2 regions of the Frateuria sp. GZRe14 genome follow, and region 1 is predicted to be linked to the other one. Evidence: riboswitches for the same ligand, from Rfam matches in the RefSeq annotation. Region 1 holds a riboswitch; the other holds the start of a gene.

What was found. A riboswitch is a leader RNA that binds a small molecule or an ion and turns the genes downstream of it on or off. The one in region 1 is predicted to bind cobalamin.
Region 2: it holds a riboswitch for cobalamin, as region 1 does, so the genes downstream of both, ACFWZ1_RS01340 (ribonucleoside-diphosphate reductase subunit alpha) here and btuB (TonB-dependent vitamin B12 receptor) in region 1, are expected to answer to the same signal.

Annotation. Positions count from the first base shown of each region.
Region 1 covers NZ_JBHZGJ010000001.1:148,577-164,150, reverse strand. Annotated here, with positions in the region: gene ACFWZ1_RS00760 (TonB-dependent receptor) at 1-1,218, opposite strand, end outside; gene ACFWZ1_RS00755 (hypothetical protein) at 1,526-2,860, opposite strand; gene ACFWZ1_RS00750 (TonB-dependent receptor) at 3,261-6,266, opposite strand; cobalamin riboswitch at 6,546-6,774, shown strand; gene btuB (TonB-dependent vitamin B12 receptor) at 6,905-8,755, shown strand; gene ACFWZ1_RS00740 (efflux RND transporter permease subunit) at 9,007-12,186, shown strand; gene ACFWZ1_RS00735 (acyloxyacyl hydrolase) at 12,415-12,945, shown strand; gene ACFWZ1_RS00730 (DHA2 family efflux MFS transporter permease subunit) at 13,044-14,567, opposite strand; gene ACFWZ1_RS00725 (HlyD family secretion protein) at 14,649-15,574, opposite strand, start outside.
Region 2 covers NZ_JBHZGJ010000001.1:286,752-302,325, reverse strand. Annotated here, with positions in the region: gene ACFWZ1_RS01390 (efflux RND transporter permease subunit) at 1-2,512, opposite strand, end outside; gene ACFWZ1_RS01385 (efflux RND transporter periplasmic adaptor subunit) at 2,696-3,919, opposite strand; gene ACFWZ1_RS01380 (c-type cytochrome) at 4,233-4,754, shown strand; gene ACFWZ1_RS01375 (ACP phosphodiesterase) at 4,863-5,486, opposite strand; gene ACFWZ1_RS01370 (alpha/beta hydrolase) at 5,541-6,230, shown strand; gene zapE (cell division protein ZapE) at 6,343-7,449, shown strand; gene ACFWZ1_RS01360 (putative bifunctional diguanylate cyclase/phosphodiesterase) at 7,594-9,417, shown strand; gene ACFWZ1_RS01355 (hemerythrin domain-containing protein) at 9,414-9,830, shown strand; gene ACFWZ1_RS01350 (DUF421 domain-containing protein) at 9,913-10,380, opposite strand; gene ACFWZ1_RS01345 (SDR family oxidoreductase) at 10,385-11,401, opposite strand; cobalamin riboswitch at 11,668-11,882, shown strand; gene ACFWZ1_RS01340 (ribonucleoside-diphosphate reductase subunit alpha) at 12,126-14,540, shown strand; gene ACFWZ1_RS01335 (hypothetical protein) at 14,547-14,777, shown strand; gene ACFWZ1_RS01330 (ribonucleotide-diphosphate reductase subunit beta) at 14,972-15,574, shown strand, end outside.

The DNA.
Region 1 (15,574 bases):
GTTCTTGACTACATCGTTGGTCGTGACGAAATCGCCGGACTGCAGCGTGTCGTAGTTGAAATCGTAGGTGCGGCCGGCACCGGTGTTATTGTTGTTCTTTAGCGCGGTGAGCTCGAAGACATTGTTGTCGGTGATGTTCCAATCCAGCTTTCCGTAGAACTTGGTATTCCTGTCCTGGTTGTACTGGACCTTGGCCAGGTCATCCGTTTCCACGTTGGTCGAATGGTTCCTCGTGATCTCGCCAGCCAGGAACATGAACAGCTTGTCCTGAATCAGCGGACCGCCGACGTAAGCCGAGTAGACGGTTTCCCATTCCTTGTTGTCGTTGCGGTACTGGTGCAGCGTGCCCGGCTTGCTTGGATCTTCCAATTCATAATGGGTCAGGCCGTCGGCGCTGTTGGCGTTGGGGATCGCGGACGGTACGGCGGGGTTCCCGTAATAGTTGTTGCGAGGGCTCGCCTGGAGAGAGCGCGGCTGCCAGACCACCTGGGCGCCGAAATGCCACTCGTTGGTGCCTCGCTTGCCGATCTGGTTGATGACACCGCCGTCTGAGCGCCCGTATTTAGCGCTGTAGCCGCCGGTCAAGGTTTCCTGCTGGTCGATCGCGCCATAGGGCAACTGGAAACCGCCGATATTGCGGTAGGGCTCGCCCGTGTTGTATCCGTTCACGTAGTACGCGTTCTCGGACACGCTGGAACCGCCGAACGCGACGGCATTCGCGAAGTAGCCGCTACCTTTGACCGTGCCAGGAGCAAGCAACGCAATCGACTCCGCGTTACGCGTGACCGGAAGCTTGGCAAGGTCTGCGGCGGTGATGATGGTGCTGGAGTTGACGCTTGTAACATCGATCGCGGGCAGCGCGCTGGCCACCACCTGCACGGTGCCCAGGTTCTGCGCGTTCTCCGCGGTCGCAGCAGCGAAGGGCACCTGCGTACCGCCGCCGGGTGATACGGCAACGTTCTCCTGGGTCGCCAGCACCTGCCCGTCCTTGCGCAGCGTGACCGTGTACCGACCTACGGGCACGGTGACCGAATAGCGGCCGCTTTCGTCCACGGCGACTTCGCGGCTGGCGCCGTTGGCTCCCTGGACCAGGACCGTTTCGCCGGCGGCGACCGGCGCGGTGCCGAAGATGCTGCCGGTGGTGGCTTGGCCGAAGGCAAAGCCGGTGAAACCCAACCCCATGGCAAGCGCAACCGTCAGGGTTGTGCGGCGGGGCATGGCCCCCCGCGTGATGTGTCGCTCGTTCATTATGAGATCTCCCCAGATCGCCCGTTTCCGGGCTCGAAAGGCAAGCACAAAGAGAACTGGACCCACGCGCAATTGGAAACCGGCAAAACAGCGCACCAGCCTCAACCACTTAGCCACCCACTGCAATTCCCAACCTAGCGCCGCGTCCGACGACGTGTCAACTTTTTTTTATCATCTCTTTAGCAGTGAGACGGGCATTGCAGCAAGCCGATCTTCACGCAGTTGTCACAAGAGGTATCGTCCACCGGACTCGGCCGCACGGGCCGCAGGGGCTTGCTTAATGGTCCACGGAAATTGTCCGGTCCGACAGTAACTTGCCTTGTGGGCCACGGGCGGAAAGTCGATATTGCCCAGGAAATAGATACAAGTCAGCAGCCGAATTCGGGTGGATAAAAGCGTACCTGTCCGCGGGTATTGCTTGATCATTTTCCCCCTGATAACGCGCCTCGACGACACAAGGAATCACCGCCTTGCACAACTGGGTACGTATCGGGTACGGGCGCCGCTGCCCGCCAAGGTCCATCCAGTCCGGCCGCTGCGTGTTGACTATGTGCGCAGTCATCGGAAAAGGCTGGTTGGCGTCCCGGATAATGACCTGGCTTCGCAACGAACCGCTATCGAGTGCGGATTTGCGCTCCGAGGGAAGGATAACGCTGACGTCGTATTGGGCTGGCGCAGCCGCCCAGATGCGCCCGCCATTTTTGTTTACGAGCACCGTAGGTCCCTTCGGACGAAAGGTGCGGATAAGCTGCAGGTACTGCTGATCGATATTTGGAAATTGTTCGCGGAATTGGGTCTGGTCGATTGAGAAAGGCTGTTCTCCGATCATGTTTCCGAGCAGCATCCCCATGGGTCGCACATTGCCCAACCGCCCCTCTTTCTTGTCGATATGGGCATACCCTGCGTGCACGAAAACTCGCGCTGACGCATCCTTGCGAAAAATCGAATCAAACAGGTTTCGAGCCTGATCCTCCTCACGTTTCTGAACATCGCGCTGCGAGGAGTCGTAGGGGACGATCGTATAGCCCAGGCGTATGGCCTCGCGAATGATTTCGCCATATAGAGGCTCGTGGAGATACTCCGATCCGCTGGCGGAGGTCGGGTAGCCGCGTTTCTCCAAGGCATCGTCCGGTCCCAGCGCCTCGGCGGCGAAATACTTGAATCCGGCGGCTCGTAATTTCGGAAGCAGCAGTAGCGTCAGTTGTCTCGTGTGCGCGTCATGGTGGGCCTCGTTGATCATTACCAGGCGATGGCCGGTGGCCGCTTCGGCGATAGCGTCGGCGGCGTCTGCCGGTTGCCACGCGGCGGGGCTGGGCAGCGTCAACCCGGCTATCGGCGCGCTGCGCAGCGGATAGTCCCGCAACGCTTCGTTATAGAGGCCGAGCTCGTTCTCGGTAAAGGCATACAACTGCAACGCGAAGCTGTATTCCCCGGGCGGGCTCGTGAGCAACGCATGTGACAGGTATTGGTACCTGGCCAAGTCGCTCTTCTGCGAGTGGGCCTCCTTGAACAACGTGGTCAATCCCGGTCCGAACGGTTTGGAGGCTTCGCAGCTGGCGACGCAGAGCAGCCACAACAGCTGCGCAAGAATCATCTGACGGTGGAAGCGCATGACTCCTCCTCGTTCCCTTGGGCGGCAGCGTGGGCTGCGGAGCGTTACTGAGCATTGCCACTCGACGACCGATATTGCGCAACAACGCGGCGCCTGACAATCACGCGCATTCGGAGCGGCCGGGTCTTCCGCAGTCCGCTTGATGGTGCGCGAATGATCCAGGGTTGTTTCTCCGGCGAGGTTATCGCCCCGGTACGCATCCACCAGGCACGCGGTAAGGGACGAGCCGACCGAGCTCCAAGTCATCCAGGGCATGAACAGCCGCATCAAGTATTAAGCGCGTGGTCGGCTATTCAGGCGCTGCCTGTTGCTTTCGCCGAAATCAGGCCGCGCTTCCCGGGCTGCAAAAAAAAGGCCGGGACTTTCGTCCCGGCCTCGTTTACTTCGACCACTCGACCTCTTAGAAGTCGTAGCTCACGCCGAAGCGGATGTACCGCGGCGTGGTGAAGCCACGCGGACGGCCATAGCTGGACGTGTTGTACTCGTACTGGTACGTGGTTTCCTGGCTGTTGAACACGTTGTAGACGTTGGCATTGAACGCCAGCTTGTGATCAGCAAACGCAGGACGGTACTCGACATTGAACGAGGCGATCTTCTGCCACGGCAGGCGACCGGCGGTACCGGACGGCGAAGGCTGACCCGCGCACCAGTGGTAGTACGGGCCGGCGTAGGCCGGGGCGGTGCCATCCGGGCCATAGAAGTCAAGGCAGCTGTACGGCGCGCCCGAGAGCACGGCGATGTTGCCCGAGACGTTCCACTCCGGAGTGAACTGGTAGCCGCCATAGATCTTCAGCTGATGCTTGCGATCGTTATGCAGCAGGCCGCCCGCGTATTCCATGAGCGACGGGTAGTCCCAGTCCACCGTTGCAGCGATGTCGGACTGGCCGATATCGGAACGGACCTGACCTTCGGAGTTGCCGTAGCTCTTCGAGTAGGTGTAGTCGACGCGGCCCCACCAGGTGCCATCGAACGGATGGTCGAGGTACAGGTTCAGTGCGTAGAAGTTGCGCTTGGCCTGCGGGAAGCCCAGCTCTTCCTTCGTGAAGGACATCTCGCCGAAGCCGCCGTTGCCATCGGGGACCTGGAAAGTAGCGCCGCGACCCGGGTTGAAGAAGTAGCAGCCACGCAGGTTCGCCGTATCCAGACCCAACGACTCGGCCTTCGCGGTGAAGAGCTCGATATTGCAGGTATCGTCGATCTCGTTCTTCAGGCTGCGATAAGTCGCCTTCGCACCATAGGTCCAAGCCGAGTTCAGCTGCTTGTCGAAGCCCAGGATGTACTCATCCTGATACTGCGCCTTCAGCGAGGTGGCGGTGACCGTACGCGGATCCGGCGCCTGACCGTACTCGTTGTTTTCCGAGAACTCGGCACCGACGCCGTTGATGGTGTTGATCGGCGTCAGACCAGTCGGATAACCGGTGGCCTGGTCGATGCCCGTGTAGGTGTAGAACACGCGGGTGTAGTACGAACCGGAAGCACCACGGAGAGCCACGCTGGTCGGGAGCGCGAGGTAGTAGCGGCCCGCGTTACCGTAGATCTTGAACGTCGAATCACCGTTGACGTCCCAGCTGAAGCCCACGCGAGGAGCCCACTGCGGCGTGGTCTGGCGGATGTAAGCCTGGCCGTCGCTATTGAAGTTGGTGAACTGGTCGTTGCGCAGACCAAGCTTCACCAGCCAGTTGTCGCTTACCTGCCACGCGTCCTCGACGTACTGGGCGCGCTGTTCCACGCGAACCGAAGCGGCCGTACGGAAGCGGTACTGGGCGACGTAGTAACCATCCGCGCCACCGGGGTAGTTGGACGGCGAATCGACCTGGCCCTCGCTGATGTCAGCGCTGGGATCGTTCAGCTTGTTGTATTCCCACGCGTAGCCTGCGTTCGTGGGGATGTAGTCGCCATCGGACAGATCCTGCGTACGCTGGTTGTCGATACCGGCCGTGAGGGTGTGATCACCCAACACGTAGGTGACGTCCAAGCGATAGTTCGTGCCCTTGGTCTGGTGCGCCGGATCGGTGGTCGTGAGTACGGTCTGCGTGTTGCCGATGCCCGCGCCGCCGCCGGAGTACGCAGGATTCTGCTGATCAGGGCTCAGCACCGCGATCAGGTCCGCGTTGAAGTCGGCCGGAAGCTGGGTGTACAGGTCGGTGTTCTGCTTGCCGAACTGTGCCGAAACAGTCAGATCGTCAGTGAGGTAACCGGTGTACTTGGCGATCCACATAGAAGCGGCGGTCTTCGTATGCGTATCGGCATACAGGTAGTCGCCCATCGTGCGGGTGTCGTTGTCGTACCCGTAGATGTTGCCGTTGTAGCTGGTCTTGGTGGACGCGCCGGTCAGCTCGAGCACGTTGCTGGAATTGATGTTCCAGTCGATCTTGCCGTACCAGCTGGGATCGTTGTACGAGTAGACCGTCTCGGTGCCGCCTGCGGCCGTGCCCACGCTCTTGCCGTTGGTGCGATGACCCTCGGCCGAGGCGAACATGTACAGGCGATCCTGGATGATCGGGCCGCCAACGTAAGCGCTCTCGACGATTTCGGAGGTCTTGTTGTCGTTGCGGTACTGGTAGAGCGAGCCATTGCTCGGAACGTAGATGTTGCGCGGATCCGAGCGCAGGCTGCCCGGCGTGTACAGAGCCTGGGCGCCGAAGTGCCACTCGTTGGTACCGCGCTTGCCGATCTGGTTGATCACGCCACCATCGGAACGACCGTACGCTGCGCCGTAACCGCCGGTCAGCACTTCTTCCTGGTCGATCGAGCCGTAGGGCAGGTTGATGCCGCCAAGACCATTGAGCGGATCGGTAACGTTCATGCCGTTGATGTAGTAGGCATTCTCGGTTACCGAGGAACCGCCGAACGAAACCAGGCTGTTGCCGGTCGGGCCGGTGAAGAAGCTCGAGCCCTGGACTGCGGTCGGTGCCAGCAGCGCGATCGCTTCGGCGCTGCGCGCCAGCGGCAGCTGACGAAGCTGCTGGGCGGTGATCACGGTGCGCGAATCGACGCCAGTGACGTCGATCGACGGCAGCGAGTTGGCCGTGACGGTGAGACCTTCCAGGTTCTGCGCATTCTGGGCGCCGTCGAAGGAAACATCCGTGCCGGTGCTGACCTTGACCGTGACGTTGTTCCGGGTCGAGACCGTCTGGCCGTCACGCATCAGCGTGACCGTATACATACCGACCGGCAGCGAATTGGCGCTGTAACGACCCGACTCGTCCACCGTCACCGTGCGCGCGATGCCCGACTGACCGGTGATCACCACGGTTTCACCCGCGGCAACCGGCGCACTACCGAAAATGCTGCCGGTCGTGGCCTGACCATAGGCGAGGCCGGTAAAGCCCAAACCCAAGGCCAGAGCCACGGTAAGAGCGCTGCGACGAGGCTGGGCCCCGTGCTGAAGGTAACGCTTATTCATTAACAGATCTCCCCAGATCGACTCGAAACGAGTCCAATAAAAGCTCACGTGCCCACAGACGGCACGCCAGATGACCCCGACGAAAGCCCCGCTTCCCGTTGGCTGGCTTGGAACTATCGCCCGCCCCCCCGATCAGGGCTTTGTCTGATCCGCAATCACGCAAAGCGATGAGTTGCTCTTGGAACGTAGCGCCCGCCGTAACGGTATGTCAACTTTTTTTTAGCGTTCCCATCCCAATTCCAGAGCGATGCGGGCTTGGCACCGGTGGGCTGAAATTCCTACTATTGCCTGGTTTCGGGTGTCCCTGCTGGCCCAAGAGCTGGCGGGATGAAACGGGAAGCCGGTGCGTTGTGCGATGCACAACAATGCCGGCGCTGCCCCCGCAACGGTAAGCGAGTCGAACGGACGGCACCACGCCACTGTGCTCATGAGCATGGGAAGGCGCCGTCCGGCAGGCACAGAGCCTGCGCCCGCGAGCCCGGAGACCGGCCCGAAGCATTTGCCTGGTGGACCTGCGGTGGGCGGGCCGGACCTCGTGCGTGGCCTCGCGCCTGCCCGTCGTTCCCCCTGCCTCCGGCCGCCAGCTCATCCACGCTTGAGGCCGTGCGTGGGCGCGCGGCCAAGGAACGCACACATCCATGAAGAAGACACTGCTTGCCGTCGCCCTGTGCGGCAGCTCGTTCGCCGCGCTGGCGACCGGCACCTCGGATCCGGTCGCGCTGTCGCCGGTCATCGTCACCGCCACGCGCACCGCGATCACCGTCGACGATGCGCTGTCGTCGGTCAGCGTGATCACCCGCGAGGACATCGATCGGCTGCAGCCGGTCTCGCTGATTGACCTGCTCCAGGGCCTGCCCGGCGTGACCTTCGCCCAGGCTGGCGGACTCGGCCAGCAAAGCTCGCTGTTCCTGCGCGGCACCAATTCCTCGCATACGCTGCTGTTGATCGACGGCGTGCGCGTGGGCACGGTGAGCGCCGGCATTCCTGCCTTCGACCAGTTGCCGCTGGACCAGATCGAGCGCATCGAAGTGGTGCGCGGGCCACGCTCGAGCCTGTATGGCGCCGACGCGATCGGCGGCGTGATCCAGATCTTCACCCGGCACGGAACGCGCGATAGCGGCCTGGCGCCATCGCTGCGGCTGGGCGCCGGCAGTCGCGACTACGCCGACGGGCAACTCGGGCTGGCCGGCGGCGACAAACACGCCTGGTACAACCTGAGCCTCGGCAGCCAATACACCCGCGGCATCAACGCCTGCCGCGTGGGTGCAGGCACGGTCTTCGCCGGCTGCTTCACCGACGAGCCGGACGCCGATGCCTATCGCAACCGCAATGCCCTGGCCAACGCCGGCTACCGCTGGGACAACGGCACGGAGCTGACCGCGACCTGGCTGCGCAGCGACAGCCGCGCGGAGTTCGACGGCGCTCCCTACGGCAACCAGCACCACAACCGCCAGCAGGTCGCCGGCGCGCAGTTGGGCTTCGATCCGCTTTCCTTCTGGAAGGTCACCCTGGCGGGCGGTCAGAGCCTGGACGAACAGCACACCGACAACGACGGCGTGTTCGTGCGCTACGGCAACTCGCGCCGCAACCAGGCCTCGTGGCAGAACGACCTGAGCCTGGCGGACAACCAGTTGCTGACGCTGGGCGTCGACTGGCAGCGCGAGCACCTGTCCAGCGATACCGGCTACCTGGACGACAGCCGCAGCGACACCGGCGGCTACGTGCAATACCAGGCCAACTTCGGTCGCCACGAAATGCAGCTGTCGCTTCGCCACGACGATAACCAGCAGTTCGGTGGTCATACCACCGGCGCGGCGGCGTGGGGTTACGCGTTCGACCACGGCCTCAAGCTGTCAGCCAGCTGGGGCAGCGCCTTCCACGCGCCGACGTTCAACGACCTGTACTACCCCTACGGCAGCGGCAACCCGGACCTGCAGCCGGAAACCTCGCGCAGCGCCGAACTCGGCCTGGCGCAGCAGCAGAACGACTGGCACTGGGCGCTCAACGCCTACCAGACCACCATCGACCAGCTGATCTCGCTGGATGCCAATTACTTCCCCCGCAACATCAGCCGCGCGCGCATCCGCGGACTGGAAGCCCAGGCCGGAACGGCGCTCGCCGGCTGGCGGGTTGAAGGCTACCTGACGCTGCAGCGGCCAGAGAACCGCGATGGCGGTGCCAATGATGGCCATCTGCTGCCGCGCCGTCCCGAGCGCACCGCGCGGCTGGAGCTCGACCGCCGCTTCGGCGCGTTCGGCGTGGGCGCCACCCTACTTGCCGCCGGCGCGCGCTACGACGACCTGGCCAACCGGCACCGGCTGGGTGGCTATACGACCGCCGACCTGCGCGCGAGCTACGCGTTCGCGGGCGACTGGCAGGTCGAGGCACGGCTGGCGAACGCGTTCGATCGGCACTACGAAACGGTCTACTACTTCAACCAGCCAGGCCGCAGCTGGTATCTGACGCTGCGGTACACGCCCGGGGGTTGAGGTTCCCGCGAGCCTGCCCCATCCGCCCGTCGGGCATCTTCCTCCGCAGGCGGGGGAAGGACCCGCCTCATCCGGCCCTGCCTTTCGGCAGGGGCCGGACTTCAGGCACATCCTCCGCCGCGAGCACCCGGCATAACGTGCCGCATGACCCTGCCCATCCTCTGGCCCACGAACCACGTGGCAGCAGCGCGCTACGCTAGCCATCCCGGCGCGGCACCTGCCGCGCGCCCTCCCCGCGGTACGGACGCCCCGTGAACATCTTCGCCCCCCTGATCCGCCGCCCGATCGGCACCTCGCTGCTGGCGCTTGGCCTCACCCTCGCCGGCGTGTGGGCCTACCTGCTGCTGGGCGTGGCGGCATTGCCGTCACTCGATTTTCCCGGCGTCTACGTGGTGGCCAACCAGCCTGGCGCCAGCGCGCAGACCATGGCCAGCACCATCCTGGCGCCCCTGGAGCGCCACCTGGGCCGCATCCCGGGCGTGGATGAGATGTACGGCAACGCCACCGAGGGGCAGGCCTCGGTGATGGTCCGCTTCACCTTCGACCGCACCGCCGACAGTGCCGCGCGCGACGTGCAGGCGGCGATCAACGCGGCCGCGCCGGACCTGCCCTCTGGCATGCCCGGACCACCGCAGTATTTCAAGTTCGACACGGCGCAGATCCCGATCCTGTTCATTACGCTGACCTCCTCGGGCATGCCGCAGGACCAGCTGTTCGACTTGGCCGACACGCTGCTCAAGCCCGCCGTCTCGCAGATCCAGGGCGTGGCGCAGGTGCAGGTGTTCGGCGGCACGCCGCACGCGGTGCGCATCGAGCTCGATACCGACGCGTTGGCAGCCAAGGGCCTGACCTCCAACGATGTGGCCAACGCCCTGCGCGCGGCCAACGTCACCTCGCCGCAGGGCACGCTGAGCGACGGCCGCACGCAGATGACCGTCACCGCCAGCGACGGCCTGCAGACGCCGGATGAGTTCGCCCACTTGCTGATCGCCATGAAGCATGGCGTGCCGGTACGCCTGTCCGACGTCGCCCACGTCTACGGCGGCCAGCAGGACAAGTACCAGAGTGCCTGGTTCGCCGACGCCAGCGGCAGCGCGCGCACGGTCGGCCTGCAGATCAGCAAGCGTCCGGAGGCCAACGCGGTGGCAACGGTGGAGGCGATCCGCGCCAAGCTGCCGCAGCTGCGCGCCTCGCTGCCGGCCAGCCTGCAGATGAACGCGGTGTTCGACCTCACCCAGACCACCAAGTCGGCGCTGCACGAGGTGGAGGTCGCGCTGCTGATCTCGATCGTGATGGTGGTGCTGGTGATGCTGGTATTCCTGCGCCGGCTGCGACCGACGCTGATCGCCACGCTGAGCGTACCGCTGTCGCTGGCCGGCGCGTTCGTGGCGATGTGGGCGCTCGGCTACACGCTCAACACCTTGTCGCTGGTCGCGCTGGTCCTGTGCATCGGCTTCGTCGTCGACGATGCGATCGTGGTCATCGAGAACATCGTGCGCCACATGGAACACGGCATGCCGCCGCTGCAGGCGGCGCTGACCGGCGTGCGCGAGATCGGCTTCACGGTGGTGTCGATCACGTTGTCGCTGGTGGCGGTTTTCGCGCCGCTGCTGTTCGGCAACAACATGCTGGTGATGCTGCTGCGCGAGTTCTCGGTAACCCTGACCGCGGCGGTGGTGATCTCGGCGATCGTCTCGCTAACGCTCACGCCCGCGTTGTGCGGCCGGTTGCTGACCGCCGAACCGGCCAACCCGCCGCCGCCCGGGCGCATCGAGCGCGCGGTGGAGAATTTCGACCGTGCGCTGCTGAAGCGCTACGAGCGCGCGCTGGATTGGGCGATGCACCATCGCCGGCTGATGCGCTGGCAGCCGCTGCTCCTGCTGGTGCTGACCGTGCTGCTGGGCATCGCCGTAGGCAAGACCGCCGGCGGCACGTTCATGCCCGACGAGGACACCGGCCAGCTGCAGGCGCAGGTCACCGCCGATGCCAACATCTCGCCGGAGCTGCTCACCGAGCGCGTGCTGCAGGTGGCCAAGATCATCAAGGAAGACCCGGCGGTCGAGGACATGCTCACCATGCTCGGTGGCGATGGCGGCGGCGGCGGCGCGGTCGGCAACTCGGCGCAGATGTTCATGGACCTGAAGCCGCGCGGCGACGCGCCGGGCGACCGTCGCATCGGCGCCAAGGAAGTGGTCGAGCGCCTTTCCAAGCGGCTGGACAAGCTTGCCGGCGTCGAGGTCGAGCTCAGCATCGCGCAGTTCCTCGGCGGTGGCGGCAGTGGCGACAAGGGCGGCCAGTACGAATTCCAGCTGGTCAGCGACAATGGCGGCGACCTGCAGCCGTGGACGCTGCAGATGGTCCGCCAACTGCGTGAGAACAAGGAATTCCGCGACGTCGGCAGTGACTTCGACCAGGCCGGCAAGCAGCAGATGCTCAAGGTCGACCGCGAAGCCGCCGGCCGCCTGCACGTGAGCATGGGCGACATCGACTCGGCGCTGTACAACTCGTTCGGGCAGAACCCGGTGTCGGTGATCTATTCGGACATCAACCAGTACCGGGTGGTGCTGACCTCGGCCGGCGCCGAGTCGATCAGCCCGCAGTCGCTGCTCAACATCCACGTGCGCAACAGCCGCGGCGAGATGATCCCGCTCTCCGCGCTGGCGCGGATCGAGCCCAACATCGCGCCGATGCGCATCCGCCACCACAACCAGCTGGAAGCGGCCACGGTCACCTACAACCTGGCCAAGGGCGTGGACCAGCAGCGTGGCGTCAAACTGGTCGAGCAGGCCGCCTTCGCGGTGCACTTGCCCGACGGCTTCCGGGTCGACTTCACCGGCGCCAACCAGCGACTGCAGCAGGCCAAGTCCAACGGCTTCATCCTGCTGCTGGCCTCGATCGTTGCGATGTACATCGTGCTGGGCATCCTCTACGAAAGCCTCGGCCATCCGCTGACCATTCTTTCCACGCTGCCGGCCGCGGGCATGGGCGCGTTCCTGGCCATGCTGGTGACGCAGACCCAGCTCTCGCTGATGGCGATCATTGCGATCCTGATGCTGATCGGCATCGTCAAGAAGAACGCGATCCTGATGGTCGACTTCGCACTGGTCGCCCAGCGCGAGCGCAACCTGGCGCCGCCCGATGCGATCCGCGAAGCGGCGTTGGTGCGCTTCCGTCCGATCACGATGACCACGCTGGTGGCGATGGGTGCGGCGCTGCCGCTGGCGATCGGCTTCGGCATCGGTTCGGAAATGCGCCAGCCGCTGGGCATCGCGATCGTGGGCGGCCTGCTGGTCTCGCAGCTGTTGACCCTGCTCAGCACGCCGGCCATCTACCTGTGGGGTCACGACCGCAAGATCCGCAAGGCCGCGCGCAGGCAGCGGCGTGAGGAGAAGAAGCGGCTCAAGGCACTGGGCAAACAGCAGACCGCCTGAACGGTGTCCCGAGCAGGGAACCACTTGTGGCGAACGCTTTCTGCCTGTCAGTGGCATCGCCCGCAGGTGGGTCCTGGCCGGCTTCGGCATCGCCATCGCCACGACCGTTATGACTGATCCGTGGAACACAGCGTTCGCCAGCATGCACGGCGCGCTTCACCCAACGACGACGGGATAAAATAAACTATTCAGTACACGAACTTGCCTGCCCCAGGAAAGGGTTCCCACATGCTCCCCGCCTCCTCGCGTCTTCGCGGCGCGCTGACGCTGCTCCTGACCCTCGCCGCGCTGCCCGCGGCCGCCGCCCACGTGGAAGTGCAGGGCGGGCGCAGCTACATGGACGACCATGGCGCCAACACGGCGTTCGTCGAAGCGACGTTCGCGCCGCACGCGATCGGACGCAGCGGCCGGCTGGACTGGTCGCCGGACATTTCCGCCGGCTGGATCGACAATCGCGACGTGAGCCGCTACCGCAACGCCGAGTTCGATACCCGCGATTCGGTGGCGCTGCTGGCGGCCGGCGCCCGCTTCCACTACGGCGCGCCCGATGCCTGGTATCGCCCGCTGTTCTTCAGCTTCCAGCTGGCCGGCACCAACCACACCACCCAGGCGCTGTCGAGCCATTACCAGTTCGTCAGCACGCTGGGCTGGCAGGGCGAACACCTGAGTTTCCAGCTGCGGCACGTGTCCAACGGCGGGCTCAACGGACCCAACCGCGGCGAGACGATGGCGCTGGTCGGCGTCGGCTTCGACCTCTGAGACGTAGCGGTTCGGAGGGCGGCTTTCGCCCACCGCCCGGATTCGCGGACGGCTGTCATCCCTATAAAGAGAAAGGCGCCCGCGGGGCGCCTTTCTTTTCAGTGCCCGCCGCTGGCGGCCGGTCCGGCCTTGGCGAGGAACGGCGGCCGGGTCAGCCAGATCACCAGCACCAGGCTGATGAAGACCCAGCCCAGCACGTGGAAGACCTCGTTGAAGGAGATCTGGTAACCCTGCTGGGTCGCCATCTGATTGATCATGGCAGCGGCAGTCTGGGGATCGCCCATCGACTCCATCGCCGCGCGCGTGCCGGGATCGTACGCGGTGATGTGCTCGACCAGTTGCTCGTGGTGGGCCACTGCGCGGCGTTCCCAGAACAGCGTGGTGATCGACGCGGAGAAACTGCCGCCCAGCGTACGCAGGAAGGTCGCCAGGCCCGAGCCCGAGGCGATCTCGTTCTGCTGCAGGTCCGACAGCAGGATGGTCAGGATCGGCATGAAGAACAATGCCACGCCCAGGCCCTGGATCAGCTGCACCAGCGCCACGTGGTAGAAGTCCACGCCGATGTAGAAGTCCGAGCGCATGAAGCATGTCACGCCCAGCACGATGAAAGCCACGGACGCCACCGCGCGCAGGTCGAATTTCGGCGCGAACTTGCCCACGAAGAACGTCAGAAGAACCGGCAGCACACCGATCGGCGCGGTGGCGAAACCGGCCCAGGTCGAGGTGTAGCCCAGGTTCCGCTGCAGCCACAGCGGCATCAGCAGGCTCATCGCGAAGAACGCCGCGTAGGCGAGGACCAGCGCGATCGTGCCGTAGGTGAAGTTGCGGTGGCGGAACAGCTTGAGATCGACGATCGGGTCCTTGTCGGTCAGTTCCCAGATCAGGAAGATCGCGATACTGATCGCCGAAACGATGCTGGTAACGATGATGAAGGTGGAGTTGAACCAGTCCTCGTCGTTGCCCTTGTCCAGCACGACCTGCAACGCGCCTACGCCGATGATCAGGGTGATCAGGCCCACGTAGTCGATCTTCGGGCGCTCGGTCCTGTCCACCCGCCCGCGCATCTGGTTGCCCACCACCATGCTGGCGAAGATGCCGATCGGCACGTTGATGAAGAAGATCCACGGCCACGAATAGTTGTCGGTGATCCAGCCGCCCAGGATCGGGCCGGCGATCGGCGCGACCACGGTGACCATCGCCAGCAGCGCGAGCGCCATGCCGCGCTTGGCCGCCGGATAGATCGAGATCAACAGGCTCTGCGTGATCGGGTACATCGGGCCGGCCACCGCGCCCTGGATGGCGCGGAACACGATCAGCATGCCCATGCTCTGCGACACGCCGCAAAGGAACGAGGTCAGCGCGAACAGCAGGGTCGACCAGATGAACAGCTTCACCTCGCCGAAGCGGCGGGTGAGGAAGCCGGTCAGCGGCAGCGAGATCGCCATGCTCACGGCGAAGGAGGTGATCACCCAGGTGCTCTGGTTGACGCTCACGCCGAGGTTGCCGGCGATGGTCGGCAACGACACGTTGGCGATGGTGGTGTCCAGCACCTGCATGAAGGTGGCCAGCGAAATGCCGACCGTGGTGAGCGCCATGCTGGGTGGACGGTATTGGGTAGTCATCGCAGGGATTCGCTCTCTTGCAGGAGTGCCTTGGGCGCGACCGAAATCCGGTCGCGCTCAAGGGGCGCTCCTGCAGGTGGATTACTTGCCGCTGCCGGCCATGTTCGCGTGGACGATCTGCGCGATCAGGTCGTCGGCCTTGTGCAGCTGCTTCTCGTACACATCGGTGCTGAAGGCCGGCTTGGACGGCGGCTCGACCGCCAGCATCGGGCCCTGCTTGTCGTGCAGGTTGACCGTCACGTCGGTGGACAGGCCGATCCGCAGCGGATGCTTGCCCAGCTGGCCCGGATCGGCGAACACCACGCGCACTGGCACGCGCTGGACGATCTTGATCCAGTTGCCGGTGGCGTTCTGCGCCGGCAGCAGCGAGAAGGCGCTGCCGGTGCCCACGCCCAGGCTCTGCACCATGCCCTTGTAGGTCACGTCCCCGCCATACACGTCGGCGTGGATTTCCACCGGCTGGCCGATGCGCATGCCGGTCAGCTGGGTTTCCTTGAAGTTGGCGTCGATCCACACCGCGTTGAGCGGCACCACGGCCATCAGCGGCGTGCCGGGCGCCACGCGCTGGCCCAGCTGCACCGAGCGCTTGGCGACGTAGCCGTCGACCGGCGCCACGATGGTGGTGCGCATCGCGTCGAGGTAGGCGGCGCGCAGCTGGGCCGCGGCCGTCTGGACGTCCGGATGCGAGGCGACCACGGTGTCGTCGACCAGCACCTTGCTGGTCTGGTACTGCTGGGTGGCCGCGTTCAGCGCGCTTTCGGCGGCGGTCATCTCGTCGCGGGCGTGCGCCAATTCCTCGGCCGAGATCGCACCGGACCTGGCCAGGTCGCGGCGGCGGTTGTAGTCGGCACGGGCCTTCTGCACCGCCACCTTGCGCGCGGCGACGTCCGCCTGCGCACCGGTCACGGTGCTGTACAGGCCGCGCACCTTGCGCACGGTGCTGGCGAGGTTGGCCTTCGCCTCGGCCAGTGCGACCTGCGCATTGCTCGGGTCCAGCTTGATCAGCG
Region 2 (15,574 bases), 140 kb from region 1:
ACGGCGCGCTGGTGACCTCGGCGGTGGCCAGCGAGGCGATCGGGATGGTGCCGCCCCCACCGATCTGGAAGCCGACATTGCCGGTGTTGCCGATGCCCGAGGGGGTCGCCGAATTGGCGGACGTCAGCTGGCCGAAGCTGGTCGCGTTGGAGCCGGTCAACGCGCCCGAACCATTGCCGCGCACGGTCAGCTTGTTGAGCAGGTCGCGGCTCGAACGGAACTCCGGCGCCACCTCTAGCACCACGCGGTACTGGTTGAGCTGAGTGAAGATCGTCGAGATCTGGCGCTGGCCAAAGGCGTCGTACAGCGTGTCGTCGATGGTCTGCACCGGCACGCCCAGGCGGCTGGCCTTCTCGCGGTCGATGGTGAGCTTGAGTGCATTGCCCCGGTTGGCCAGGTTGTTGTCGACGTCGGCCAGCTCGGGCCGCTGGCGCAGCGCCTGGGTCATCTGCTCCGCGCGCTTGGCCAGGTCCGCCGAGTTCACCTCCGAGAGCGAGTACTGGTACTCGGTGGAGGCCACGCGGCTATCCAGCGTCACGTCCTGCACGGGTTTGAGGTACAGCGCCACGCCCGGGATGTTGGCGACCGTCTGCTGCAGTCGCGGCATCACCTCGTCCAGGCCGCCGCGGTCGCCGCGGTCCTTGAGCACGATCGAGAGCTGGCCCTGGTTGAGCGTGGGATTGATGGTGCCTGCGCCGATGAAGGCAGCGACGCCGGACACGGCCGGGTCAGCGCGCAGCGCCTCGGCCACGGCCTTGGTGCGCTGCTCCATCTGCGGGAAGGCCACGTTCTCGTCGGCCTGCACCACGCCGGTGACCAGGCCGGTGTCCTGCTCGGGCAGCAGGCCCTTGGGAATCACCACGTAGAGGATGACCGTCAGCACCACGGTGGCCGCCGCGACCACGATGGTCAGGCGGCGATGGTCGAGCACCCAGTCCAGCGTGCGGCCGTAGAAGTCAACCGTGCGCAGCCACACGCCGCGCTTGCCGGCGGCGGCGTGGCGCTCGTGCGCATCGTCGCCCTCCGGAAGCTGGTCGGGCTTGAGGAGATACGCGCACATCATCGGCGTCAGCGTCAGCGACACCAGCATCGAGATCGCGACCGCGATGGTCAGCACCCAGGCGAACTCGTGGAACAGGCGACCAGTGACGCCGGGCATCAGCAGCAACGGCAGGAACACCGCGATCAGCGAAACGGTCAGCGACAGCACCGTGAAGCCGATTTCCTTGGCGCCGATTTCCGCGGCCTCCTTGCCGCTCTTGCCCTGCTCGATGTAGCGCACGATGTTCTCGATCATCACGATCGCATCGTCGACCACGAAGCCGGTGGCCACGGTCAGCGCCATCAGCGAGAGGTTGTCCAGCGACATGCCGGTGAAGGCCATCACGCCGAAGGTGCCCATCAGCGACAGCGGCACGGCGATCGACGGGATGATCGTGGCCCACAGGCGGCGCAGGAACACGAAGATCACGCCCACCACCAGGCACACGGTGAGGATCAGGGTGAACTCCACGTCGTGCACCGAGGCGCGGATGGTGACCGTGCGGTCGGCGAACACGTCCAGGTGCACATCGGCCGGCAGCACCGCCTGCAGCGAGGGCAGCACGGCACGGATCTGCTCCACCGTCTGCACGATATTCGCGCCCGGCTGCCGGCGGATGTCCAGCAGCACCGCCGGCTTGCCGTTGGCCCAGGCGGCGAGCTGGTCGTTCTCCACGCCGTCGACCACGCGCGCGACGTCCTTCAGCCGGACCGGCGCGCCGTCCTTGTAGCTGATGATGGTCTGCCCGTAGGCGGCCGCATCGCTGAGCTGGTCATTGGTGCCGATCGAATAGCTCTGCGTGGCGCCGTTCAACGTGCCCTTGGGCGCATTGACGTTGGCCGCCTGCAGCGAGGCGCGCACGTCTTCCAGCGTGAGGCCCAGGTTGGACAGCTGCGAAGGATTGACCTGCACGCGCACGGCCGGGCGCACGTTGCCGGCGATCGACACCAGGCCCACGCCCTGCACCTGCGAAAGCTTCTGGGCGATGATCGAATCGGCCAGGTCATTCACCTCGCGCAGCTGGCGGCTGTCGGAAGTGAGCATCAGCGTGAGGATCGGCGCGTCGGCCGGATTCACGCGGTTGTAGACCGGCGGGTAGGGCAGGTTGTTCGGCAGCGTGCCCTTGGCCGAACTGATCGCCGCCTGCACGTCCTGCGCGGCGATATCGATGTCCCGGTCCATGTTGAACTGCAGGATGATCGTGGACAGCCCCGCGGAGGAATCGGAGCTCATCATCGACAGGCCGGAAATCTGGCCGAGCTGGCGTTCCAGCGGCGTGGTCACCAGCGCCGCCATGGTGGTTGCGCTGGCGCCCGGGTATTGCGTAGTCACCACTAGGCTGGGCGCGTCGATTTCCGGCAGCGCGGAAACCGGCAGTTGGCGGTAGCCGAGCACGCCCAGCAGCAGCACCGCGACCATCAGCAGCGAGGTGGCGATCGGCCGGCGGATGAAGAGGGTGGAAAAGCCCATGGGTTGTCCGGTCTGTCTATCAGGTGAAGGCGCGCGTGGATCGCAACCCGACCGCCGTTTGCCCTGAACGTCGCGCGGCGACGTCGAAGGGCTGCCCTTTGGCTTCGGCCTGCGGCCTGCGCTCAGGGCGAACGACCATTTTTGCGGCGCCCCGGACTTTCGGCCCGGGGCTGCCTTCTGTCATCAGTGACCGCGGCGACCGCCGCCGCCCTTCTTCGCTTTCTCAAGCTCTTCCTTGGTCGGCGCCGGCGGCACCTCGCCCGGCTTGAGCGGGTTGACCTTGCTGCCCGGCTTGAGCCGGAACTGGCCTTCGGTGACCACGCGCTGGCCTTCGGTCAGGCCGCTGGCGATCATCACCGCGCTGTCGCCCACTTCCTGCGCCACCTGCACCGGCTGCATCTTGACCGTGTCGTCCTTCTGCAGCAGATAGACATAGTCGCCGTCGGGCCCGCGCTGCACCGCCTGCGCCGGGATCACCAGGCCGCCGCCGACCGTGCGCACCTTCAGTCGCACGTTGACGAACTGGCCGGGCCACAGCTCGTTCTTCTGGTTGGGGAATTCCGACTTGAGCCGGAAGGTGCCGGTGCTGGCGTCGATCTGGTTGTCGATCACCTTGAGCACGCCGCCGTCGGCAATCACGTGCGCGTCGTCGCGGGCAAGCGCCGCGACCGACAGCTCGCCCTCGCCCATCGCCGCCTGGCGGACCATGTCGAGATTCTGCTCGGGCAGGTTGAACATCACGTTGATCGGGTGCAGCTGGGTCAGCGTGACGATCGTGCTGGTGGTGGTCACCACGTTGCCGGGGTCGACGCCACGGATGCCGGCCAGGCCGTCGATCGGCGAAACCACTTTCGTATAGCCCAGCTGCACCTCGGCGTCGCGGATCTGCGCCTGGTCGGAGGCGAGCGTCGCCTCCAGCTGGCGCACGGTGTTGCGCAGCGCGTCCAGATCCTGCTTGGCGATGTAGCCCTTCGGACCCAGTTCCTGGCTGCGCGAATAGTTCGCCTTGGCGGTGGCCAGCTGCGCCTGGTCCTGGTGCAGCCGTGCCGTGGCCTGGTCATAGGTGGCCTGGAAGGTGCGCGGGTCGATCTGCGCCAGCACCTGGCCCTTCTTCACCGGCTGGCCTTCGGCGAATTCGAGGCTGATCAGGCGGCCGCTCACCTGTGGGCTGATCGCCACGGTATTGAGCGCCTGCACCGTTCCCAGCGCGGTCAGGTACACCGGCACGTCCTGGCGCGCCACCGGCACCACGGTGACCGGCACCGGCGGTTGCTTGCCTTCCTCTCCCTGGCCCTGGGCGTTGGCCTGCCCTGGCTGGCCGCCCGGCTTGTGCATCAGGCGCAGGCCGACCACGGCCAGCACCAGCACCACCAAGACGACCAGCGCGATCTTCCAAAAACGCGACATTGGATAAAGCTCCCGGAATGGTTGTCGGCCCTTCACGCTGCGCCGCGCGCAGCCGAAGCCGACCCTGTGAAAAGCATAGGGTTACAGCAACGGCCTTGGACAATGCCAGTTGACAGGGGTGCCCCATGACCGATGACACGTTACCGACGGCAGGGACGGCGGCGCTTTGCCGCAGTCGCGCCGCGCGCAGCATGGCCTGAACCTTGGCGCGCGCTTTGATCTATAATCGGCGACTTGTCTGCCCCGCGCCGGCCGGCCCCGAGGCCTGCGGCACGTCCACTGATTACCTGGAGTTACTTGCGTGAGCGGTTCCATGACCAAATCGGACCAGAGCTTCATCCGCCAGTTCAGCTGGCTGATCGCCGGTCTGCACGTACTGGCGCTGGTGTTGCTGATCATGGCCTACAGCATCTACTCCCACGCGGCGAAGGAAACCAACCCGCACGCGGCGCAGAAGGTCGCCGAGCGCCTGGCGCCCGCCGGCGCGGCGTACGCGGGCGATACCGGCCGCGCCGCCATGCTGGCCGCGCAGGAAGAGGCCGCCAAGGCCGCCGCGTCGCAGGTTGCCTTCGGCGGCAGCACCGACGGCAAGACGGTCTACGAAGGTCTCTGCCACAGCTGCCACACCGCTGGCGTGGCCGGCGCGCCCAAGCTGGGCGACAAGGCCGCCTGGGCACCGCGCATCGCGCAGGGCATCGACACCCTGGTCAAGCACGCGATCGAGGGCTACCACGGCCCGGACGGCAACTTCATGCCGCCCAAGGGCGGCATGCCCTCGCTCACCGACGAACAGGTGGGCAACACGGTCAAGTGGATCGTCAGTCAAGCCAAGTAAGCCCGGCCTGACATAAAAAGCTTCGTTGAAACGCCGCCCACCGGGCGGCGTTTTTTCGTTCGCTACAGGCGTCGGGATGAGGAACCCGCCGATGTGCAGGGTGGGGCTTCAGGCCCCCGGCGCGGTTTCGCCGGGCGTTGCAGGTGGGCTGAAGCCCGGGCTCCACGCATGGGCGAAGCGCTGCAGTTGCGGGAAGAACGCATCGAAGCGCGCCTGCAGCGGCGCATCCATTTCCTGCAACACGGGCAGCATCCGCCCCAACGGGTTGTCGCGCTGCAGGCGCTGCCCGATGCCGGCAAGCGCGCGATCCAGCACCGCCGGCTCGGCATACGCGGCCGGCAGGTCGTTGGCCCGCATATATTGCGCGAAGCGCCGCGCGGTGGCCGGCAACAGCGCGTCCTGCCGGCGCAACAGCTCGCGCAGGTCGGTCGAGAAGGCCGGCAAGGGCGACGGCGACCAGCGCGCGAAGTCACGCGCCAGCAGATGGTCGAACCACATGTCCAGCGCGATGCCGGCATAGCGCCGGTACGGCGGTTCGAACAACGCGCGCGCCGCCAGTACCTCGGGGTGGCGGTCGGTATAACCATCGATCGCCCGGTGCAGCGCAATGCCCTCGCGCACGCCTGTCGGCAACGCGGCATCCGGTGCGCCGCGCACGAAGTCGCCGAGCACTCCGCCCAGGATCCGGCCCTCGTCGGGACCGGCGAGCAGCGCATGGGCCAGGTGGTTCATGCCATCACCCGGCACCACGGCCGGTGCACGGCCGCGACGGTTATCATTGTGCGCATGACACCCACCACCGTTCCCGACAATCCCGCTGCGTTCCCGACCGAAGAGGCGAGCTTCGCGCTCGACGGCCCTGTCGGCAAGCTGGAGGCGATCAGCGACGTCGCCGCGCCGGAGGAGGCGCGCCGCGGCGTGGCCGTGATCTGCCATCCCAACCCCGTGCAGGGCGGCACCATGCACAACAAGGTGGTGACGATGGTCGAGCGCAGCCTGCGCGAGTCGGGGCTCGATACGGTGCGTTTCAACTTCCGCGGCACCGGCGCTTCCGAAGGCAGTTACGACGAGGGCAACGGCGAGAGCGAGGACCTGGCCGCGGTGGTCGCCTGGGTACGCCGCGTGCGTCCGGACGACGTACTGTGGCTGGCCGGGTTTTCCTTCGGCAGCTACGTGACGATCCGCAACGCGGTACGCCTGGGTGCCGCCGCGCTGGTGAGCATCGCGCCGCCGGCGGGGCGTTTCGCGCTGACCGGGATCGAGCCGCCGCAGTGCCCCTGGCTGATCGTGCAGGGCGAGGCCGACGAAGTGGTCGAGCCGCAGGCGGTGTTCGACTGGATCGACAGCCTGCCGGTCGAGCCGGAAGTGGTGCGCATGCCGGAGACCAGCCACTTCTTCCACCGCCGGCTGATGGACCTGCGCGGCGCGGTCAAGCATGCGGTGCAGCCGTGGCTGCCGCCGCCGCGCAACGGATGAGCCGGTACCGCTCCTCCTCTGTTGCCGGAGGGGAGTTTTCGCGCGCACCCCGACCCTTTTCCAACCTCCCCTGGCGAACCGTCGGAAGACCCGCCATGCCGAATCCCGCTCGATGACCACCCTCACCCCCTCCGCTCGTTATCACGAAGGCGTCGTCGCGCACCGCTGGGAAGCCGATCCGGCGCAGCTTGCCGTATTGCCGGAGTTCGATCGCATGCACGCGGCGCTGTGTTCCCCAGCGGAGGACGGCGGCCTGTTTGGACGGCTGAAATCGCTGTTCGGCGACGACGAGCGCGCGCCGGTGCCGGGCCTGTACCTGTGGGGCAACGTCGGCCGAGGCAAGACTTTCCTGATGGACCTGTTCGCCGCCAGCCTCCCGCATGGCGCGGCGCTGCGGCGGCACTACCACCGCTTCATGGGCGAGGTGCACGCCCACTTGCGCGAGCTCGGCGAACGAGCCGACCCGCTCGAGGACGTGGCCGAACGCCTGGCCGGCCGCTGCCGCGTGCTGTGCCTGGACGAATTCCTGGTCAACGACATCGGCGATGCGATGATCCTGGCCAACCTGCTCGATGCGCTGTTCCGCCGCGGCGTGGCGCTGGTCACCACCTCCAACACGCCGCCGAAGAACCTCTATCGGGACGGCCTGCAGCGCGCCCGCTTCCTGCCGGCCATCGCGCTGATCGAAAAGCACTGCCGGGTGGTGGAAATGGTGTCGCCGCACGACTGGCGATTGCGCGCGCTGACCCAGGCGCCGGTCTACCTCACCCCGCCCGGCGCCGAGGCCGAGCGCGCACTCGCGCGCGTCTTCGCCAGCCAGTCGCAAGGTGACGGGCAGGACGGCGGGACGCTGGAAATCAACGGCCGGCCGATTCCGGTGCGCCGGCAGGCGCCGGGCGTGCTGTGGTTCGACTTCGACGCCTTGTGTGAGGGCCCGCGCGCCGTCTCCGACTACATCGCACTGGCGCGCCGGGTGCCCACCGTGATCGTCTCCAACGTGCCGCAGTTTTCCGTGTACAGCGAGGACGCCGCGCGGCGGTTCGTGCTCATGGTGGACGAGTTCTACGACCGCCTCGTCAAGCTGGTGCTTTCGGCCGCCGCACCGATCACCGAGCTGTACGACGGCGAGCGGCATCGCGCCGAATTCAGCCGCACCGAATCGCGGCTGATCGAGATGCAGAGCGAGGAGTACCTGGCGCTACCGCACCGGCCCGAATAGGCCTGACCCGCAGTAGGCCGCGCCACCTCGCGCGGCAGTCTTCGCACTTTCCCATTTTTCGCATTGCGGCTGCCGACGCGGCCGAAGTACTCTGGCCGAAGGGTTACAAGCGGTTCCCACCTGGTCGGCCGGAGGGAGAACGCCATGCATACGACCATGGAGCACGCGCTGGAAGCGACGTTCATGGACAGGGACACCGCTCCTGGCGACGGGGCAGACCCGTTGGCCACGACCGACCATTACACCGTGCCCGGCTTCGATGCCGTCGCCCATCTGGCTGCCGCTTCGCTCGGCGTGGCGATGGTCGCCCTGGTGCTCGATAGCGGCAGCGCGTACTGGTACAGCCACGATGCCGGCCCGCACGCCCCGCACGTGCTGCATCCGCTCTACTTGGAGGCCGCGCGCCGCGGCGCTGGCCAGGTGCTGCCCGACATCGCCGCCGATGCGCGCTATCGCGACACGCCGCCGCTCACCGGCCCCTCGCCGGCCAGCTTGCGGTTCTTCGCCTGCGAACCGGTGTTCACCCTGAGCGGCCGCCACGTCGGTGCGCTGTGCGTGATGGACCACGCGCCACGCAGCGGCCTGGACGAGGCGGGACTGGCTGCGCTGCGCGACGCCGCGCGTCTGGCCGGCGCCGGCGTGGTGCTGGGCAGCTATCTGGGCCGCACCGACCCGGTCACCCAGCTGCCGCATCGCAGCGCCTTCTTCGAGGACCTGCGCAACCGCCACAAGAATGGCGTGCAGCGCGCCTGGCTGATCGCCATCGAAGTGGCCCCGGTGGAGCGCTTCAATGCCTTCGTGCGCGCGATGGGCTTTGCCTACGCGGACGAGCTGATGCGCGCGGTGGCTGCGCGCGTGCAGGACTGGATGCCGGCGCGCACCAACCTTTTCCAGGTCGGCGTCACCCGCTTCGCCGCCGTGCTGCCGGACGGCGACCAGCCGCTGGAAACGAGCCAGCTGGACGCGCTGGTAGCCCGCCTGCGCACGCCGTTCAATTGCCTGGATATCCCGCTCACGTTGCAGCCGGGTGTCGGCCTGCTCGACCTGGACGTGCGCCAGCTCGACGGCGCCGATCCGTTGCGCCAGGTGATGAGCGCCTCGTACGCCGCGCAGCGCAGTCCGCGCGGCTGGGCGCTGTACGAGCGCAGCCAGGACGAACGGCACCGGCAGGAGTTCTTCCTGGTCACCGAGCTTGCGGCCGCCCTGACCGAGCGCACCGAGCTCTATCTGCACTACCAGCCGCGCGTGCGCCTGAGTGACGGCCGTTGCGTCGCGCTGGAAGCGCTCGCGCGCTGGCGCCATCCGACCCTGGGCGAGGTGCCGCCGAGCCAGTTCGTGCCGCTGGCCGAGCGAGCCGGGCTGATGCGCTCGCTGACCGGCTGGGTGCTCGACCACGGCGTCGCCCAACTGGCCGCCTGGCGCCGGACCGGTTGCGACGTCGGCCTGTCGCTCAACATTTCCAATGCCGATTTCGACGCCGACCTGGTCACGCGCCTGCAGGATGTGGCGAACCGCCACGGCGTCGATCCGCGCGTGCTGGAACTGGAGTTCACCGAAAGCACGCTGCTGGCGCACAGCGACGCCACGCGGCGCCACCTGGACGCGGTGCGCGAATTGGGCACCGGCATCGCCATCGACGATTTCGGCACTGGCTACAGCAACCTCGCCTCGCTGCGGCAGATGCCCGCGACCTGCCTGAAGATCGACCAGTCCTTCGTGCGCGCGATGGACGCCAGCCGGCATGACGCGGCGATCGTGCGCTCGACCGCTGCACTCGCGCACGACCTGGGTTTCCGCGTGGTGGTCGAGGGCGTGGAGAACCGGCGCATCTACGACACCGTGCGGCGCATGGCCTGCGACGAGGTGCAGGGCTTCCACGTCTCGCGCCCCTTGCCGGCCGCCGCCGTGCCACCCTGGCTCCAGCGCTCGGCCGACTGGCACCAGGTCGATGGCGAGGGCGCTCCGTGAGGTTGACCGACATCCTGCGCGACCAGCATGCGCAGCTGTACGTCCTGCTCGACGAACTGCAAGGCGTGGGCCTGGCCGGTCCCGAGGGACGCGAGCGGCTGCGCAAGGCGAGGCAGGCAATGGTCGCGCACCTGGCCCTGGAAGACAGCCGGCTCTACCCGGCCCTGCAAGCGCACCCGTCCACCTCCACCCTGGCCCGCCGCTACGTTGGGGAGATGCAGCAGCTGACGCCCGCGCTGCTGGCGTTCTTCGACGCCTACCACGAGGGCAATGCCGATCCGGAGGCTTTCTCGCGCAGCCTGGGGCAGTTGCTGGCAGTGCTGAAGCAACGCATCGGCCGCGAGGAGAACCAGTTGTATCCCGCCTACGAGGCGCATTGCGAGCCGACCGGATTGCCGCCCACGCAGGCGTGAGCCACGGGCCATCGCCCCCGCCGCCGGGATCAGGTCGTGGGCCGAAATCTGCCTGCGTGCAGTATCCGGTCAGACGATGGCGTCAGCGCTTCGGCGCCTTCAGCACGCTGATCTTGCCATTGGCCTCCAGCCGCACCTCGGCCACGTCGCCCGCGTCGCGCAGTCCCTGTTCACGCAGCGCGCGGCGGAACGCTGCCTCCGACATGTCGTGCTTGCGCAGCGCGCCGTCGATGACCTGGCCATCGCGCGCCAGCAGGCTGGCCTTGCCCTCGACCATTCGGTCCAGGCGGGGCCAGCGCGCGCAGGTCCAGGCGATGCCCTTGTCGAGCAGGAAGATCGCCAGCACGCCGATGATCGCCGCCAACGGTTTCTTGTCGTCGCCGATGATCGCCGTGCGCAGGGTGCCGCCGACCAGCATGAGCACCACGATGTCGAACGTGGTCATCTCGCCGAACGAGCGCTTGCCCAGGAGCCGCAGCAGGACCAGCAGGCCCAGATAGACGCCCGCGCCGCGCAGCGCGTAGACCCACCACGGGTCCAGGAGATGCATGGCGTCAGCCCGTCGAGCCGCCCATCACGGGCAGGATCGCGCCGCTGATGTAGCTGGAGCAGCTCGGCGCGGCCAGGAACACGTATGCGGGCGAGAGTTCCTCCGGCTGCGCCGGCCGGCCCCACGGATTCTGCTGGCCGAACTTGGCGACCTGCCTGGCCGGCTTGTCGGCGGGATTGAGCGGCGTCCACACCGGCCCCGGCGCCACCGCGTTCACGCGGATGCCGCGCGACACCAGATTGCTTGCCAGCGACATGGTGAAGGCGTGGATCGCGCCCTTGGTCGCGGAGTAGTCGAGCAGGTGCGCGTTGCCGAACAGCCCGGTTTCCGAGCCGGTGTTGATGATCGAGCTGCCCTCGCGCAGGTGCGGGAGCGCGGCCTTGGCCATGTGGAAATAGCCATAGATATTGGTGCGCATGGTGAGGTCGAAATGCTCCTCGGTGATGTCTTCCAGCGCGTCGGCATGCTCCTGGAAGGCAGCGTTGTTGACCAGGACGTCCAGACGGCCGAACTCGTCCACCGTCTGCTGCACGGCCTGTTCGCAGAAGTCCGGGTCCTTCACGTCGCCGCGGATCAGCAGGCAGCGGCGACCTTCCTTCTCGACGTGGCGCATGGTCTCGCGCGCGTCCTCGTCCTCGGACAGGTACACCACCGCCACGTCCGCACCCTCGCGCGCGAACAACACGGCCACGGCGCGGCCGATGCCCGAGTCGGCGCCGGTGATGATCGCCGCCATGTCCTGGAGCTTGCCGCTGCCGCGGTAGTCGGGCGCCTGGAATTGCGGGCGCGGCTTGAGCTTCGCCTCCTTACCCGGCTTGCTCAGGTGTTGCTCGGGCAACGGCGGGCGCGGTTTGGCGCGGGTGCTGGTCTGGCCGGGCTGTTTCTTCGCGGCGCTCTTGCTTGCCGGTTTCGATGCCTGCTTCTGTTTGTCCTTGGCGTCGATGCGCGATTGCACCTGGCGTTCTTTCGCTACCGCCTTGCCGGTGCCGTTGCCGCCTTTGGCGGTCTTCGTCGTGGCCATCATCCGCTCCCGCTGTGGCTGGGTATGGCCCGCGACGATAGGCAGCGCGCCGTGGCGGACAAGTGAGCGCAGCGTTGCGCCGGAACCCGGGTGCCGCTAGCGCCCCATCCGCCTGCCGGCCTTCCCTGCACGCGCAGGGCAAGGTGTAAGAGGGGGCGCTGTGCAACTCCGGCCCTCCTTCCGGTCACGGGGAGGTGTCAAAGGGGATGCGCGCTGCCCGCGGCCGCCAAACACGAAATCTTGGGTTGACCGGCATCCAAAGCCCCGATATGTTGTGCGCCGTCGGTGCCCGTCCAGACGCGACTGTCGGTCGGGCTTAAAAGGGAATCCGGTGTAAATCCGGAACTGCCCCGCAGCGGTAAGCGGAAACGAACGTCCTCACATGCACTGGGCCGCAGCGCCTGGGAAGCGAGGGCAAGTAGGTGGGTCGACCGACCCGCGTCCGCGAAGTCCGAAGACCTGCCGGCACGCCGGGCCCCAGGGGCCGGCGGTCGCGTCGCATGAGACGCGCCCGCCCGACCCTGATGCGGCCCGGCGCGGGTGACCGCTTCCGCGGGGAGGCGCGTTGCATGCGGGCGTTCTGGCGCCCGCGTGGGGCGTGCCGTCCATCGGAAGCGAGCCCTCAGGCCCTGCGCGCGGGAGCAGGCGTTTGACGTTTTCGGAACCGTCGCGTCGGTGCGTTCTCCTCCGTACCGGCGCGGCGGCTTCCCTCCCGGAGATCCGCATGGACACCCTCGATACCGCTTCCCGCGAAAGCACGGCCGCGCCGTCCGTCGACGACGGCTTTGCCCTGACCCCGCCGCACAGCCCCGCGCAAATGCGCGTGACCAAGCGCAACGGCGCCACCGAAAGCGTGGACGTCAACAAGATCGTGCGCGCGGTGACGCGCAACGCCGACGGCCTGCACGCGGTCGATCCGCTGCGCGTGGCGCTCAAGACCATCGGCGGCCTGTACGACGGCGCCAGCACGGCGGAGCTGGACCAGCTCTCGATCCGCACCGCCGCCGCGCTCACCGCGGAGGAGCCCGAATACGGCCAGCTTGCCGCGCGGCTGCTCGGCGCCTACATCGACAAGGAAGTGCGCGGGCAGGAGATCCAGAGCTTTTCGCAGTCGATCGCACGCGGTGCGGAGCTGGGCCTGCTCAACGCACGGCTGCGCGACTTCGTCGCCGCGCATGCGCGCAAGTTGAATGACGCGATCGACCCGGTGGCCACGCGCCGCTTCGAATACTTCGGCCTGCGCACCGTGTACGACCGCTACCTGCTGCGACACCCGCAGATGCGCAAGGTCATCGAGACGCCGCAGCATTTCTTCATGCGGATCGCTTGCGCGCTCGGCGGCAACGACGTGGGCGAGGCGCTGGAGCTCTACCGCCTGTTTTCCGCGCTCGACTACATCCCCAGCTCGCCGACGCTGTTCAACGCCGGCACCGCGCACGAGCAGCTCTCCTCCTGCTTTCTGCTCGACTCGCCGGCCGACTCGCTGGAGGCGATCTATGACAAGTACACGGACGTGGCCAAGTTGTCCAAGTTCGCCGGTGGCATCGGCCTCTCGTTCACGCGCGTGCGTTCGCGCGGCTCGCTGATCCGCGGCACCAACGGCCACTCCAACGGCCTGGTGCCCTGGTTGAAGACGCTCGACGCCTCCGTCGCCGCGGTCAACCAGGGCGGCAAGCGCAAAGGCGCGTGTTGCGTGTACGTGGAGCCCTGGCATGCCGACATCGAGGAGTTCCTGGAGCTGCGCGACAACACCGGCGACGAGGCGCGGCGCACGCACAACCTCAACCTGGCCAACTGGATCCCGGACGAATTCATGCGACGGGTCGAAGCCAACGGCGACTGGTCGCTGTTCGACCCGAAGGCCGTGCCGCAGCTGGTCGACCTGTGGGGCGTGGCTTTCGAGCACGCCTACCGCGAGGCCGAGGCCGCCGGTCTCGCCGCCAGGACGATCAAGGCGCGCGAGCTCTACGCGCGCATGCTGCGCACCCTGGCGCAGACCGGCAACGGCTGGATGACCTTCAAGGATCGGTGCAACGCCACCGGCAACCAGACGGCCGAGGCGGACAACGTGATCCATCTGTCCAACCTGTGCACCGAGATCCTGGAGGTCACCGGCGCAGGCGAGACAGCAGTGTGCAACCTGGGTTCGATCAATCTCTCGCGTCACATCGCGGAGGGCACGTTCGACTTCGGGCGCCTGGCCACCACCGTGCGTACGGCAGTGCGCCAGCTGGACCGGGTGATCGACCTCAACTTCTATCCGATCGCCAGCGCGAAGAGCGCCAACCGGAAATGGCGTCCGGTGGGCCTGGGCGTCATGGGCCTGCAGGACGTGTTGTTCCAGTTGCGCCTGCCGTTCGATTCGGCCGAGGCACTCGCCCTGTCCACACGCATCGCCGAAGAGATTTACTTCCAGGCGCTCGAGCAGTCCTGCGAGCTGGCCGAACAGGCCGGCGCGCATCCGGGCTTCGGCGAGACCCGCGCCGCGCGCGGCAAGCTGCAGTTCGACTACTGGCCGCAGGCCGCGCCGCACGACGAGGCGCGCTGGAGCGCATTGCGCGAACGCGTCAAAAACAGCGGCCTGCGCAACTCGCTGCTGATCGCGATCGCGCCCACCGCCACGATCGCCTCGATCGCCGGCTGCTACGAGTGCATCGAGCCGCAGGTGTCCAACCTGTTCAAGCGCGAAACGCTCTCGGGCGATTTCCTGGTGGTCAACCGTTACCTGGTCGAGGAATTGAAGACGCTGGGCCTGTGGACGACCGAGGTGCGCGATGCGATCAAGCTGGCCGACGGTTCCATCCAGGGCATCGCGGTGATCCCCGAACGCCTGCGCCAGGTCTACCGCACCGTGTGGGAGCTGCCGCAGAAGGCGCTGATCGACCTGGCCGCCGCGCGCGGCGCGTACATCGACCAGAGCCAGTCGCTGAACCTGTTCATGGAGAACCCGAACATCGGGCAGCTGTCCTCGATGTACATGTACGCCTGGAAGGCGGGCATCAAGACCACGTATTACCTGCGCTCGCGGCCGGCGACGAAGATCGCCAAGACGACCGTCGCCGCGCCAAGCCAGGGCGAAGCAAGCGCAGCGGTGTTGTGTTCACTGGAGAATCCGGAGTATTGCGAGGCCTGCCAGTGATGGGGGATGCCCATGCAGCCTTATCGCAATCTCGATGGCCATTCGGGCGTCATGGGGTACGAGCTGGGCGCGGGCTGGATCCAGGTGTGGTTCGTCAACGGCAAGGACTACCGGTACTCGGCGGCCAATGCCGGGGCGGAGCATGTGCGGAACATGCAGGTCCTGGCGGAAGCCGGCGAGGGCTTGGCCAGCTACATCAGCAAGTTCGTCCACGACAAATACGATTCCGGCGCGTGAAGGCCCCTCGCCGGCCGGGAGAGGGGTGGGGCAGAGGGTACGGCCCTTGCCATCGCTCGCTCACCCTGAGCGTAGGCGCGTCAGCGCCGAAGTCGAAGGGCCGCGCCCACCCGGCACCCGCGCGAGCTCCGCACCCACCCGCCCTTTCGGGGCACCTTCTCCCGGGTGGAGAAGCAAAAGTCCAAGGCATCCCGATGACCAGCCAACTGCTCGACCCCGGCTACGCCCTCACCCTGCGTCCGATGCGCTATCCGGCCTTCTACGAGATGTACCGCGCCGCCATCCGCAACACCTGGACGGTCGACGAGGTCGACTTCGCCCCCGACCTCACCGACCTCACCGACCTCAACGCCAGGATGAACGCCGCCGAGCGCCACCTGATCCAGCGCCTGGTCGCCTTTTTCGCCACCGGCGACACCATCGTGGCCAACAACCTGGTGCTCAACCTCTACCAGCACATCAACGCGCCCGAGGCGCGCATGTACCTCTCGCGCCAGCTCTACGAGGAAGCGCTGCACGTGCAGTTCTACCTGACCCTGCTGGACACCTACATTCCCGATCCGACCGAACGGCACAAGGCGTTCGACGCGATCCAGAGCATCCCCTCCATCCGCGCCAAGGGCGAGTTCTGCTTCAAATGGATCGGCTCCATCGAGCACCTTCGCCGGCTCGACACCCGCGAGGACCGCCGCCGGTTCCTGCTCAACCTGATCTGCTTCGCCGCCTGCATCGAGGGACTGTTCTTCTACGCCGCGTTCGCCTACGTCTACTACCTGCGCTCGCGCGGCCTGCTGCAC